DNA from 2 places in the Rhodococcus sp. I2R genome. Region 1 is predicted to be linked to the other one. Evidence: predicted binding sites of a transcription regulator. Region 1 holds the regulator's gene; the other holds the start of a gene.

Region 1 (6,074 bases):
GTTGTCAATGCCGACGCGGGATCTGTGCTGGGCGGTGACTACCCCGACGCGTGGCGCCAGGGAGACATTCAGTTTCCGCTCACGTACCAGTTCGAACCGGGTGCCGCCGCGGACGGTGTCACCGCCCGCATCCCGATCGCTCTGCTCGCCCAGGTGCAACCCGTCGGATTCGACTGGCTGGTACCGGGCATGCGCGCGGAGTTGGTGTCCACGCTCATCAAACTCCTCCCCAAGGCGCAGCGCCGAAACGTGGTGCCCGCGCCGGACTTCGCCGCCGCCGCACTCGCCGCCATGACACCGCGTGCCGAACCGGTAGTGACCGCGCTCGCTCGTGAACTGTCCCGGCTCGGTTCGTGCCGAATCGATCCCACCGATTTCGATGTGGCGTCCATGCCGGGGCACTTGAGCATGACGTTCGCGGCTGTCGATACCGATGGCACCGAGCTGGGTTCGGACAAAGACCTGGACCGGCTGCGGCGAACGTTGGCGCCTCGAATCACCCAGGAGGTGGCCACAGCAGTCGGTGCGGCCGAACGGGCTCCGACGCTGGCATGGACCTCGTCGAGCCTCGGGACTCTCGATCAGGCCGTCACCCGGTCGGTCGGCGGCCAGACCGTTACCGGCTACCCGGCGCTGGTACCGGAAGGCGGCGGCGTGGCAGTCCGGATCCTCAGTACGCCCGCACAGCAGCGGCAAGCCATGCGTGATGGGACCCGCGCCTTGCTATTGGAACATGCACCGCGCGGCACCAAGGCCTTGATTGCCGGGATACCAACGCGTGAGCGGCTGGCTCTGGGGCAGAACCCGTACGGGAGCATCGACGCTCTGCTCGAGGATTGCCGTAGAACAGCTGTCGACGAATCGATGGATGCCCACGGTGGTCCGGTTCGGTCCCCCGACGCTTTCGCCGCGCTGTCGAAGGCGGTCAACGTCGATGTGACTGCGCGCACCTCGAGCATCCTTGTACTGGTGCGGCAGATTCTGACCGAATCACTGGCTTTGCGTGCGGTTCTGGAACGGGCGCAGGGTGATGCCGCGGACGACGTTCGCGAGCAACTCGCTTCTCTGGTGTTCGACGGCTTCGTCTTCGAGTTCGGGTCCACACGTCTGGCGGAGATCCCTCGGTACCTCAAGGCTGCGACGGTTCGATTGAATGCGTTGCCCAGCAGCGCCGCCAGAGACGACGCCGGTATGGACGTGCTGGATCGCGTCTACGAATCCTATGACCGACTGGTGAAGTCGCTACCCGAGGCCCGCCGGCAGGGCGCCGCCGTCCAGGATGTGTTCTGGATGATCGAGGAGCTCAGAGTCGGGCTCTTCGCGCAGAGCGTTCGTACGGCGTATCCAGTGTCGGAGAAGCGCGTGCAGAAAGCTATCGACGCAGCTGGGCGCAGCTGAGGCTTGCGGCACCGGTCGATCCGCACACCCCTCAGGCCGCAGTCAGCCGGATTGATATCGGCGAATGTGCGCGTGACTTCGCCGATGACACCTCGCGACTACGCGGGTCATTCGACCGCGGACGACTCGCGGTGCGCGCGTAGGTCCTGGATCTCCTTCTCGAAGTCCTCGGCCGAGCTGAAGGACCGATACACGGAGGCGAACCGCAGGTACGCCACCTCGTCCAGATCACGTAGTGGACCGAGAATGGCCAACCCGACCTCGTGGCTGGGGATTTCGGCCGAACCGGAGGCGCGTACAGCGTCCTCCACCTTCTGCGACAGCAGGTTCAACGCGTCGTTGTCCACGTCTCGCCCCTGGCAGGCGCGTCGAACACCCTTGACGACCTTTTCACGCGAGAAAGGCTCGGTAACCCCGCTGCGCTTGACGACGGCCAGCACGGCGGTCTCGACTGTGGTGAACCGACGACCACATTCCGGGCACGAGCGTCGGCGGCGGATTGCTTGCCCCTCGTCCGCCTCGCGTGAGTCGACCACGCGAGAGTCGGGGTGCCTGCAGAACGGGCAATGCATGAAGGAGCCTCCGTCGTAGCCGATGCACTCCCTGGGATCACTCTCGAGGGGTACGGGCATCGAGGATACTCGGAGCCTCACGTACGCACCTCGATCACCCGAGACGCGGAGCTCTCGGCACACCGGATCTGGGACGCGCACGGTCATGATCGGCGCTACCGGCCGGATGTGGCTGGAATCACCAGTTGCTGGCCCTGGGACACCGACGCGCCGGCGAGGCCGTTCAGTTCGAGCATGCTGTCGACCACATCCTGCACTGGCACTCCCGGTGCGATGCGCTGAGCGACGTCGCTGAGCGTCTCGCCCTGCTGAACGACGGCGACACCTACCTGCGGTGCGGACTCGATCGAGCCTGCGCGCAGATTCGCGACAGCGACGAACGCCAACAGCACCACGGCGGTGGCGAGAACACCGAGGACGGTTGCAGTCCACGACAGCGTCTGCGGGCTCCTGTCCTCCACACACGCCTCGCGGTGCCCGCGCACCACTCCCTGCGGCGCGCTCGTGTGCAGGTAGCGCCGGCGCTGCGGGGTGGGACGCCGACGAACAGCACTCCCCCTATGTGTACTGCCACGGTGCGCACTGACACGCCGCTCGGTCGTGATGCTCATGAGAACCTCCACTGGAGTGGACATGATCGAAGGGTGTATTCGATCAGGCGTTCGATGAACGCTTGTTCGAAGTTCTATCACGCAGCTCCGACAAAGTCAGTAGAAAACGCGACACGGATCGAACAGATGTTTGATCGAACAGCGTCGACGGGCTAAGTTCGTGTCAGAAGCCACACGCCACATCCACACCACCCGGCCAGCTCAGGTCGCACTCGAGCTTCAGCTACAGCCACGACGCAGGAGGACGCAGGAATGAAAGACGAGACCTCGTCAGGGTCACCGAAATCGACCGTCTCACCGAAGTCGACACCGAAATCGACCAAGTCGGCAGGCAAGCCCGCGGGAAAGCCTGCTGCCGTCCCCACTGCGAAAGCGTTCGAGGGTGAAGGCACCGATGTCAGCGCCGGACTGACGGAGCGTCAGCGCAAGGTACTCGAGGTCATCAGGGCGTCGGTCACCGAACGCGGATACCCGCCGAGCATTCGTGAGATCGGTGACGCCGTGGGTCTGACGTCCACGTCCTCGGTGGCTCATCAGTTGCGCACTCTCGAGCGCAAGGGATTCCTGCGGCGCGATCCCAATCGCCCACGCGCAGTGGATGTGCGCGGACTCGACGAGGTCCAGGCAGACCACGCCGCGGCGGTTGCCGACGGTTCGGCGCCCGCCGAGGAACAGCTCCCCACACCCACGTTCGTTCCGGTTCTGGGGCGTATCGCCGCGGGCGGGCCGATTCTGGCCGAGCAAGCTGTGGAGGATGTGTTCCCGTTGCCGCGCGAACTCGTGGGCCAGGGCTCACTGTTCCTGCTCAAGGTCGTCGGTGAGTCGATGATCGACGCCGCGATCTGCGACGGTGACTGGGTGGTGGTTCGTCAGCAGAGCGTGGCCGACAACGGTGACATCGTGGCGGCGATGATCGAGGGTGAGGCGACGGTAAAGACGTTCAAGCGCAGCAAAGGCGAAGTGTGGCTGATGCCGCACAACCCGTTGTTCGATCCCATACCGGGCAACGATGCGGCGATCCTCGGCAAGGTCGTCACCGTCATGCGCAAACTCTGACCAAACACAGGTCGGCCTGAAACGAGCAGGGGCTCGGCAGCAATGTGGTTGCCGAGCCCCTGCTCGTCGTTCAGGTTTGCGTCTTTCGAAAACTCAGAGATCGAGTCCTCGGCCGATGATTTCCTTCATGATTTCCGTGGTGCCGCCGTAGATGGTCTGCACACGCGAATCCATGTAGGCCTTGGCTATGGGGTATTCCTTCATGTAGCCGTAGCCGCCGTGCAACTGCAGGCATCGATCGATGAGCCGGACCTGATTCTCGGTGGTCCACCACTTCGCCATCGCGGCTTCCTGCACCGTCAGCGTGCCGGCGTTGAGGAGTTCGACGAACTTGTCAACCATGATGCGTGTCGCGGTGGTTTCGGTGGCAAGTTCGGCCAGCACGAAACGTGTGTTCTGGAACTTGCCGATCGACTTGCCGAAGGCCTTGCGGTCGCGGCAGTACTGGATGGTCATCTCCAGCGCGGATTCCATTGCGGCCGCTGCCACCACGGCGATGGACAGACGCTCCTGAGGCAGGTTCTGCATGAGGTAGATGAAGCCCATGCCCTCGTCGCCGAGAAGATTGGCCGCCGGAACACGGACGTCGGTGAAGCTGAGTTCGGCGGTGTCCTGAGCCTTCATACCGATCTTGTCGAGGTTGCGGCCTCGCTCGAAACCGGGCATGTCGCGCTCGACCACGAGCAGGCTGAATCCCTGGGCGCCCTTGTCCGGATCGGTGCACGCAACGACGATCACCAGGTCGGCGTTGATTCCGTTGGTGATGAAGGTCTTCGAGCCGTTGAGGACCCATTCGTCGCCATCGCGGACTGCGCGGGTCTTGATGCCTTGCAGGTCGCTACCGGTTCCCGGCTCGGTCATCGCAATTGCGGTGATCAGCTCGCCCGAGCAGAATCCGGGCAGCCACCGCTGCTTCTGTTCCTCATTGCACAGGTCGATGAGGTACGGCGCAACGACGTCATTGTGCAGCGTGAAGCCGATGCCGCTGTACCCACCACGTGTGGTTTCCTCGGTGAGGATGGTGTTGTAGCGGAAGTCCTTGACTCCCCCGCCACCGAATTCCTCGGGAACAGCGGTGCCCAGGAACCCTTGCTTGCCGGCTTCGACCCAGACGCCGCGGTCGACGATGTTCTGCTCTTCCCACTTCGCGTGGTTGGGCGCTACGTGCTGGGCCAGAAATTTGCGGTACGACTCACGAAAGAGGTCGTGCTCGGGCTCGAACAGTGTGCGGTCCACTACATCTCTCCTTCGAGGGGCTTTCCCGGTCGGCAACAACACCGCCGCCGGTGATATACCTCGACACTACGACTGTGAGCACGGCTCGGTCGATGACCGAGCCGTGCGTGATCGGTGACCCGTTTAGCGAGTCACACCTCTGCTGAGCGCCCGCATCACCGGATACCCGACGAGTATTCCGACCGATCCCCAGGCGATCCCGCCTAGTTCGATCGAACCTATCGTCAGTGTCAGATCGCCGATTCCGGCGACGAGCGCAGCGGCGACGACCGTGAGGTTGACGGGATCGGTGAAATCGACCTCACTGTCGGTCCAGATCCGTACCCCGAGGAGACCGATCAGACCGTAGAGCACGAGGGTGGCTCCGCCGATGACTCCGTCCGGAACGGTGAAGACGAGAGCACCGAATTTCGGGGAAAATGCCAGCACGACGGCAGTCGCGGCGGCCACCCAGTAGGCGGCGGTGGAGCAGACGCGAGTGGCTGCCATGACGCCGATGTTCTCGGCGTACGTCGTAGTACCCGAGCCTCCGCCAGCGCCCGCGAGGGTGGTGGCGAGACCGTCGGCGATGAGGGCGTCACCGGCCACATCGTCGAGTGACTTGCCGGTCATCGCGGCCACTGCCTTGACGTGACCCACGTTCTCCGCGACGAGCACGATCACCACCGGTAGAGCGATGAGCACGACGGACAGCTCGAACGTCGGCCCGCGGAACTCGGGAATACCGATCCAGGCCGCGTCGCGCATGGCACCGAGTCTGGTGTCGTCGATCTGCCCGGTGATGGCGGCGAAGACCCAACCGAGCACGACCCCGACCAAGATCCCCAGCCGTCCGAGCATCCCTGGCCCGGCGACGGTCACGAGAAGAATGGCGAACAATGTCACCGCAGCGACCAGCGGCTGCGCCTCGAACGACGACGTGGCCGCCGGCGCGAGGTTCAGTCCGATGAGCACGACTACTGCACCGGTCACCACCGGTGGCATGACCGCCTCGATGACCCGGCTGCCCGCGAATCGGACCACGAATCCGACACCGGCCAGCACTATTCCGACCGACATGACAGCGCCGAGTTGCGCTGCCGCCCCGGATGCCTGAGTGGCGGTCAGGGGCGCGATGAACGCGAACGACGATCCGAGATAGCTGGGAACCCGCCCGCGGGTGATGATCAGGAAGAGCGCGGTTCCGATGCCGGAGAAGAGC
Region 2 (6,074 bases), on a different contig from region 1:
AATTCGTCGTCTCACTTCGCTCCCCGAGGACGAGCTGTATGTAGCGGCGAAGGAGCTGGCTGCCCCGTACGACCTCGTCGTCGAAGTTGCGCGGGCGGGCAAGCTCCCGGTCACCCTGTTCACCGCGGGCGGCATCGCGACACCAGCCGACGCCGCGATGATGATGCAGCTCGGCGCCGAAGGCGTCTTCGTCGGATCTGGCATCTTCAAGTCCGGAAACCCGAAGGAGCGCGCCGAGGCGATCGTCAAGGCCACCACGTTCCACGACGATCCGGATGTTCTCGCGAAGATTTCCCGCGGATTGGGTGAGGCGATGGTCGGCATCAATGTCGATGATCTGCCCGTCGCGCACCGCCTCGCCGAGCGCGGTTGGTGATCGAGAAGTATTTCGAGCCGGCGGTTCGGCCCTCACGGGAGAAATCCCATGAGGGCCGGACGGTCCGGATGGTCCCATCGCACCAGGAGATCGGGTCGGGTGTCCGCGTTCGAGTAGTACTCGACGAGCGGATCTATCGTCCACTGCTGGTCGGTCGGGGTCCGGCGACGTAGAGCACCCACGCTGAGTGACAGGTGCACGGTGACGGCGGCATTGCCGATACGTCCGAGCAGGGTGGGACCGGCGACTATCAGCACCTGATCCGGGGTTGCCACCTCGAGTCGTGCACGCGCGGATCGGTCGCTCGACTCGTCCCACAGTCTTGGTAGAAAGCTGCCGCGCCCGCCCGGCAGCATCGGCGCGAGCACTTCCCGGCCGAGCGCATCGAAATCGAACCAGCTCGTTCGATAGGACAGCTCGTCCGTTCGTGAATACTCGAACCGCAACGATGCCGGTCGGACGAAGTCGTGGAGATCGATCACCTCGCACGCCCGCGCGCCGGAGCGGATGCGATCGCGGACCCGACCCGCGAATTCCACGGGAGCGGCCGCGTCCGCCCCATCGATGACGACGAGCGCGCGCTCGCCGAGAGGAATACGGGCGATGATCGTCTCGACGAGAAGGTCGGGAAAGATCGGTGTGGCAACCGTCGGATCGTCGTCGGACACTCGACCATCCTGCCCGGCGCGGCGCTTGTTAGCCTTCACCGGCACTGACGAGAAAGGTGAACAATGGCCAGTATCGAGGATATTCTCGAGCTAGAGCGCATAGAGAACGACATCTTTCGCGGTCGGACTTTCCCCAGCATGCTGCACCGCACGTTCGGTGGGCAGGTTGCGGGACAGGCACTGGTCTCGGCGGTGAACACAGTGGGCGAGGACTACCGCGTCCATTCCCTGCACGGCTACTTCATCCGCCCCGGGAACCCGAACGAGCCCACCGTCTACATGGTCGAACGCATTCGCGACGGGCGCTCCTTTTGTACCAGGCGGGTCACCGGCATTCAGGACGGCAAGGCCATCTTCACGATGTCGGCGTCGTTTCACGTCGACGACGAGGGGATCTCGCATCAGGACACGATGCCGCGCGTGGTGGAGCCGGAAAGCCTCCCCGACCCGCGTGATCTACCGGGCTTCGACAATTCCTTCTACGAGGAGTGGAAGGAATGGGACATCCGCAAGATTCCCGACGAGCAGACCGAGAAGCATTCGAGTCTCGCAGCGCAGCAACGTGTGTGGTTTCGCTACCGTGACCGGTTGCCCGACAGTCAGGTCTTCCACGTCTGCACCCTGGCCTACATGTCGGACATGACACTCATCGGTTCGGCCAAAGTGCCTCATCCTGATGTGGTGACGCAGACGGCGTCGCTCGACCATGCATTGTGGTTTCTGCGACCGTTCCGCGCCGACGAGTGGCTGCTCTACGACCAGACCTCGCCTTCGGCCGACTTCGGCAGGGCTCTGGCGCAGGGCAGGATCTTCGATCGACAGGGTCGCATGGTCGCCGCCGTCGTACAGGAGGGACTCATGCGCTTCGAGCGAGACCGGACGCGGACCGTCACCGATCCGTTCGCCCCCAAGTGAGTGTTCCGCGGATCGGGGTTCTCGCGCTTCAGGGCGATGTGCGCGAGCACCTGGCGGCGTTGGAGGCCTGCGGCGCCTCGGGCACGACGGTTCGGCGGCCCGCTGAGCTCGACGAGGTGGACGGTCTGATCATTCCGGGTGGCGAATCGACCACGATGAGCACTCTGCTGTCCGTCTTCGAGCTGCTGACCCCACTGCGGACGCGACTACGCGACGGGATGCCGGCCTACGGTTCGTGCGCCGGCATGATTCTTCTCGCAAGTGAAGTGCTCGACACCCGTCCGGATGCGCAACATCTCGACGGACTCGACATCACCGTCCGCCGCAACGCCTTCGGTCGGCAGGTCGACTCCTTCGAAACGGATCTCCAGTTCGCCGGCATCGACGGCGATCCGGTCCGCGCGGTATTCATCCGTGCACCCTGGGTGGAACGAGTCGGTCCCGGGGTCGAGGTTCTCGCCTCGGTTCCCGACGGCCCCGCGGCCGGTCGCGTCGTTGCGGTGAAAGAGGGGTCGGTGATGGCAACGAGCTTCCACCCCGAGGTCACCGGAGACAATCGGGTGCACAAGAGGTTCGTGGACCTGGTGCGTTCGACCTAGCAACTGCGCTGTCCTCGTCGGACAGCGGCGCGGCCGCGCGTAAACTATGAACACTCGACTTCCGTACGAAAGGGGCGCTATCGCATGAGCGGCCACTCCAAATGGGCCACCACCAAGCACAAGAAGGCGGTGGTCGATGCCCGACGCGGCAAATCGTTCGCCAAACTCGTCAAGAACATCGAGGTGGCGGCTCGCACCGGTGGTGGTGATCCAGTCGGAAACCCGACGTTGTACGACGCCATTCAGAAGGCCAAGAAGACGTCGGTGCCCAATGACAACATCGAGCGCGCACGTAAACGCGGTGCCGGTGAAGAAGCGGGTGGCGCCGACTGGCAGACCATCATGTACGAGGGGTACGGGCCCAACGGCGTCGCCGTGCTCATCGAGTGCCTCACCGACAACCGCAACCGAGCTGCCGGCGAGGTTCGCGTCGCGATGACCCGCAACGGCGGCAACATGGCAGACCCGGGTTCGGTGTCGTACCTGTTCTCGCGCAAGGGACTCGTCACGCTCGAGAAGAACGGCCAGAGCGAGGACGATGTCCTGATGGCCGTGCTCGACGCCGGGGCCGAGGAGATCACCGACAACGGTGACACCTTCGAGATCGTCAGTGAGCCGACCGACCTGGTCGCAGTGCGTTCGGCACTGCAGGAGGCCGGTATCGACTACGACTCGGCCGAGGCCAGTTTTCAAGCGTCGGTCAGTGTCCCGGTCGACGCCGACGGCGCACGCAAGGTGTTCAAGCTGATCGACGCCCTCGAAGAGAGCGACGACGTGCAGAACGTCTACTCGAATGTCGAACTATCCGACGAGGTGCTCGCCGAGCTCGACGAGGAGTGACTTCGCCTTCGGGTGTCGCACACCGGTAGTTGCCCCGTCCTCCGCTACGCTATCGAACAACAGTTCGTAGGGTGAAAGGTGTCGACGTGGTCGTGCTCGGGGTCGTAGAGGTGGCAGTGTGCGAGTGATGGGCGTCGACCCCGGGCTGACCCGTTGCGGTCTGAGCCTCATCGAAGGTGGAGCCGGTCGCAGCGTCGTCGCGCTCGACGTCGATGTGGTGCGCACTCCGGCCGACATGGACTTGGCTCAGCGTCTGTTGCTCATATCCGAAGCTGCCGAGTACTGGCTCGACACTCACAAGCCGAGTGTTGTTGCGATCGAAAGGGTGTTCGCACAGCACAACGTGCGCACCGCGATGGGTACTGCTCAAGCCGGCGGGGTCATTGCACTGGCGGCCGCCCGGCGCGGTGTGAACGTGTGCTTCCACACGCCGAGTGAAGTCAAAGCCGCTGTGACCGGAAACGGAAGCGCGGACAAGGCCCAGGTCACGGCAATGGTGATGCGCATTCTCGGGTTGCAAACGGCTCCGACACCCGCAGACGCCGCGGATGCTCTCGCGTTGGGTATCTGTCACTGCTGGCGGGCGCCGATGATCGCCCGGATGGCACAGGCAGAAGCGATGGCCGCGGAGCAGAAACGCAAGTACGAGACCCGCTTGGCGGAGCAGCGAAAGGCGCGGGCAGCCGAGACGCGCTCGGTCACGGCGAAGAAGCTCGCGCGGGTCGCGAGAGAGGCAGGCACCCGTTGATTGCGTCGATACGCGGTGAAGTGCTGGAAATCGCACTCGATCACGCGGTGCTGGAAGCGTCCGGTGTGGGCTACCGCGTCAATGCCACCCCATCGACGCTCGGCACGCTCAGCCGCGGCGCGGAGTCGCGTCTGCTGACGACCATGATCGTCCGCGAGGACTCCATGACGCTCTACGGCTTCGAGGACAGCGAGTCGAGAGACCTGTTCTCGCTGTTGCTGACCGTCTCGGGTGTCGGACCTCGTATCGCGATGGCCACTCTCGCTGTCCTGGACCCGGTTTCGCTTCGAACTGCGTTGGCAGATGGCAACATCACCGCATTGACGCGGGTCCCGGGCATCGGCAAGCGGGGCGCGGAGCGGATGGTTGTGGAACTCCGAGACAAGGTCGACGCCATCGTGGGCGGCGCCTCCGGAGCGGCGATTCCGTCCGGATCGGGTGCCGGCAACACGATCCGTGACCAGATAGTCGAAGCACTGACCGGTCTCGGCTTCGCATCGAAACAGGCCGAGGATGCCACGGACTCCGTACTCGCCGCCCAGCCGGATGCGTCGACGTCTGCGGCGCTTCGGTCCGCTCTGGCTTATCTGGGCAAGTCCAGATGAGCGCCGACTCCAACGGGATCGAACCCGACCACAAGGATTCACACGTCACGGCGGATTCGTACGTCACGGCGGATTCACAGGTCACGGCCGGGGTCACCGCCGATGATGCCGATGTCGAGACCAGCCTTCGGCCGAAGTCGCTGGCCGAGTTCATCGGGCAACCCCGTGTTCGCGAACAGTTGCAGCTCGTGCTGACCGGCGCCAAGCTGCGCGGCAGCACACCGGACCACATCCTGATGTCCGGCCCACCCGGCCTCGGCAAGACCTCGATGGCAATGATCATCGCGCAGGAACTCAACACTTCGCTTCGGTTGACGTCGGGGCCGGCACTCGAACGGGCTGGGGATCTCGCGGCGATGCTCAGCAACCTCGTCGAGGGCGACGTGCTGTTCATCGACGAGATTCACCGCATCGCGCGACCAGCGGAGGAGATGCTCTACCTCGCGATGGAGGACTTCCGCGTCGACGTGGTCGTCGGAAAGGGTCCGGGCGCGACGTCCATCCCCCTCGAAGTGGCGCCATTTACCCTCGTCGGTGCCACCACCCGGTCGGGTGCGCTGACAGGCCCGTTGCGGGACCGATTCGGATTCGTCGCACACATGGACTTCTACGAGCCCGCGGAACTGGAGAAGATCCTGCTTCGCTCCGCAGGAATCCTAGGGGTCCCTATCGATCAAGCCGGTTGCGCCGAAATCGCGGGACGATCGCGTGGCACGCCACGCATCGCCAACCGGCTGCTTCGTCGCGTCCGTGACTATGCCGAGGTACGCGGTGACGGCACCGTCACCAAGAAGACCGCGCAAGAGGCGCTCGTGGTTTACGACGTCGATCAACTCGGACTCGACCGCCTCGACCGGGCGGTGCTGAGCGCGTTGGTTCGCAGCTTCGGTGGGGGACCGGTCGGAGTCTCGACCCTGGCCGTTGCCGTCGGCGAGGAACCAGCGACCGTCGAGGAAGTGTGTGAGCCCTTCCTCGTCCGCGCCGGGATGGTTGCCCGTACCCCCCGGGGGCGAGTTGCCACTGCGGCCGCGTGGCGGCACCTGGGCCTGGTACCGCCACCGGACCTCGCCATCGGTGGCATTTCCGTCCGAACCAACGAGGCTCAGCAGGAGTTATTCGAATAATTCGCTGATAATCCACGGGAGCGGGACAAGCGACCGCCGAGGTGATGGCACACTGGGTCGCACACGTGGCGCAAGATTGACCGCCGAACCGATCGACAACCGACTCTTGACGAGGACTGACGTAAAAGATGGAACTGCTATTTCCGCTGCTGATCGTAGCTTTGCTCGTACCTATGTTCCTCAATGTTCGGAAGCAGAA

Evidence for each region. Region 1 encodes LexA, which represses DNA repair genes until DNA is damaged. Its sites were predicted from a motif close to CGAACANNTGTTCG; they were not measured.
Region 2: the regulator LexA is predicted to act here: its motif matches at 3,452-3,465, upstream of ruvC (crossover junction endodeoxyribonuclease RuvC).

What each region holds. Positions count from the first base shown of each region.
Region 1 is NZ_JAHUTG010000001.1:79,172-85,245, forward strand. It holds gene hrpA (ATP-dependent RNA helicase HrpA) at 1-1,398, shown strand, start outside; gene nrdR (transcriptional regulator NrdR) at 1,506-1,970, opposite strand; gene KVY23_RS00330 (LysM peptidoglycan-binding domain-containing protein) at 2,126-2,605, opposite strand; gene lexA (transcriptional repressor LexA) at 2,834-3,637, shown strand; gene KVY23_RS00340 (acyl-CoA dehydrogenase family protein) at 3,731-4,873, opposite strand; gene KVY23_RS00345 (uracil-xanthine permease family protein) at 4,997-6,074, opposite strand, start outside.
Region 2 is NZ_JAHUTG010000008.1:203,036-209,109, reverse strand. It holds gene pdxS (pyridoxal 5'-phosphate synthase lyase subunit PdxS) at 1-376, shown strand, start outside; gene KVY23_RS10840 (hypothetical protein) at 409-1,044, opposite strand; gene KVY23_RS10835 (acyl-CoA thioesterase II) at 1,108-1,959, shown strand; gene pdxT (pyridoxal 5'-phosphate synthase glutaminase subunit PdxT) at 1,956-2,558, shown strand; gene KVY23_RS10825 (YebC/PmpR family DNA-binding transcriptional regulator) at 2,643-3,398, shown strand; gene ruvC (crossover junction endodeoxyribonuclease RuvC) at 3,517-4,146, shown strand; gene ruvA (Holliday junction branch migration protein RuvA) at 4,143-4,751, shown strand; gene ruvB (Holliday junction branch migration DNA helicase RuvB) at 4,748-5,875, shown strand; gene yajC (preprotein translocase subunit YajC) at 6,004-6,074, shown strand, end outside.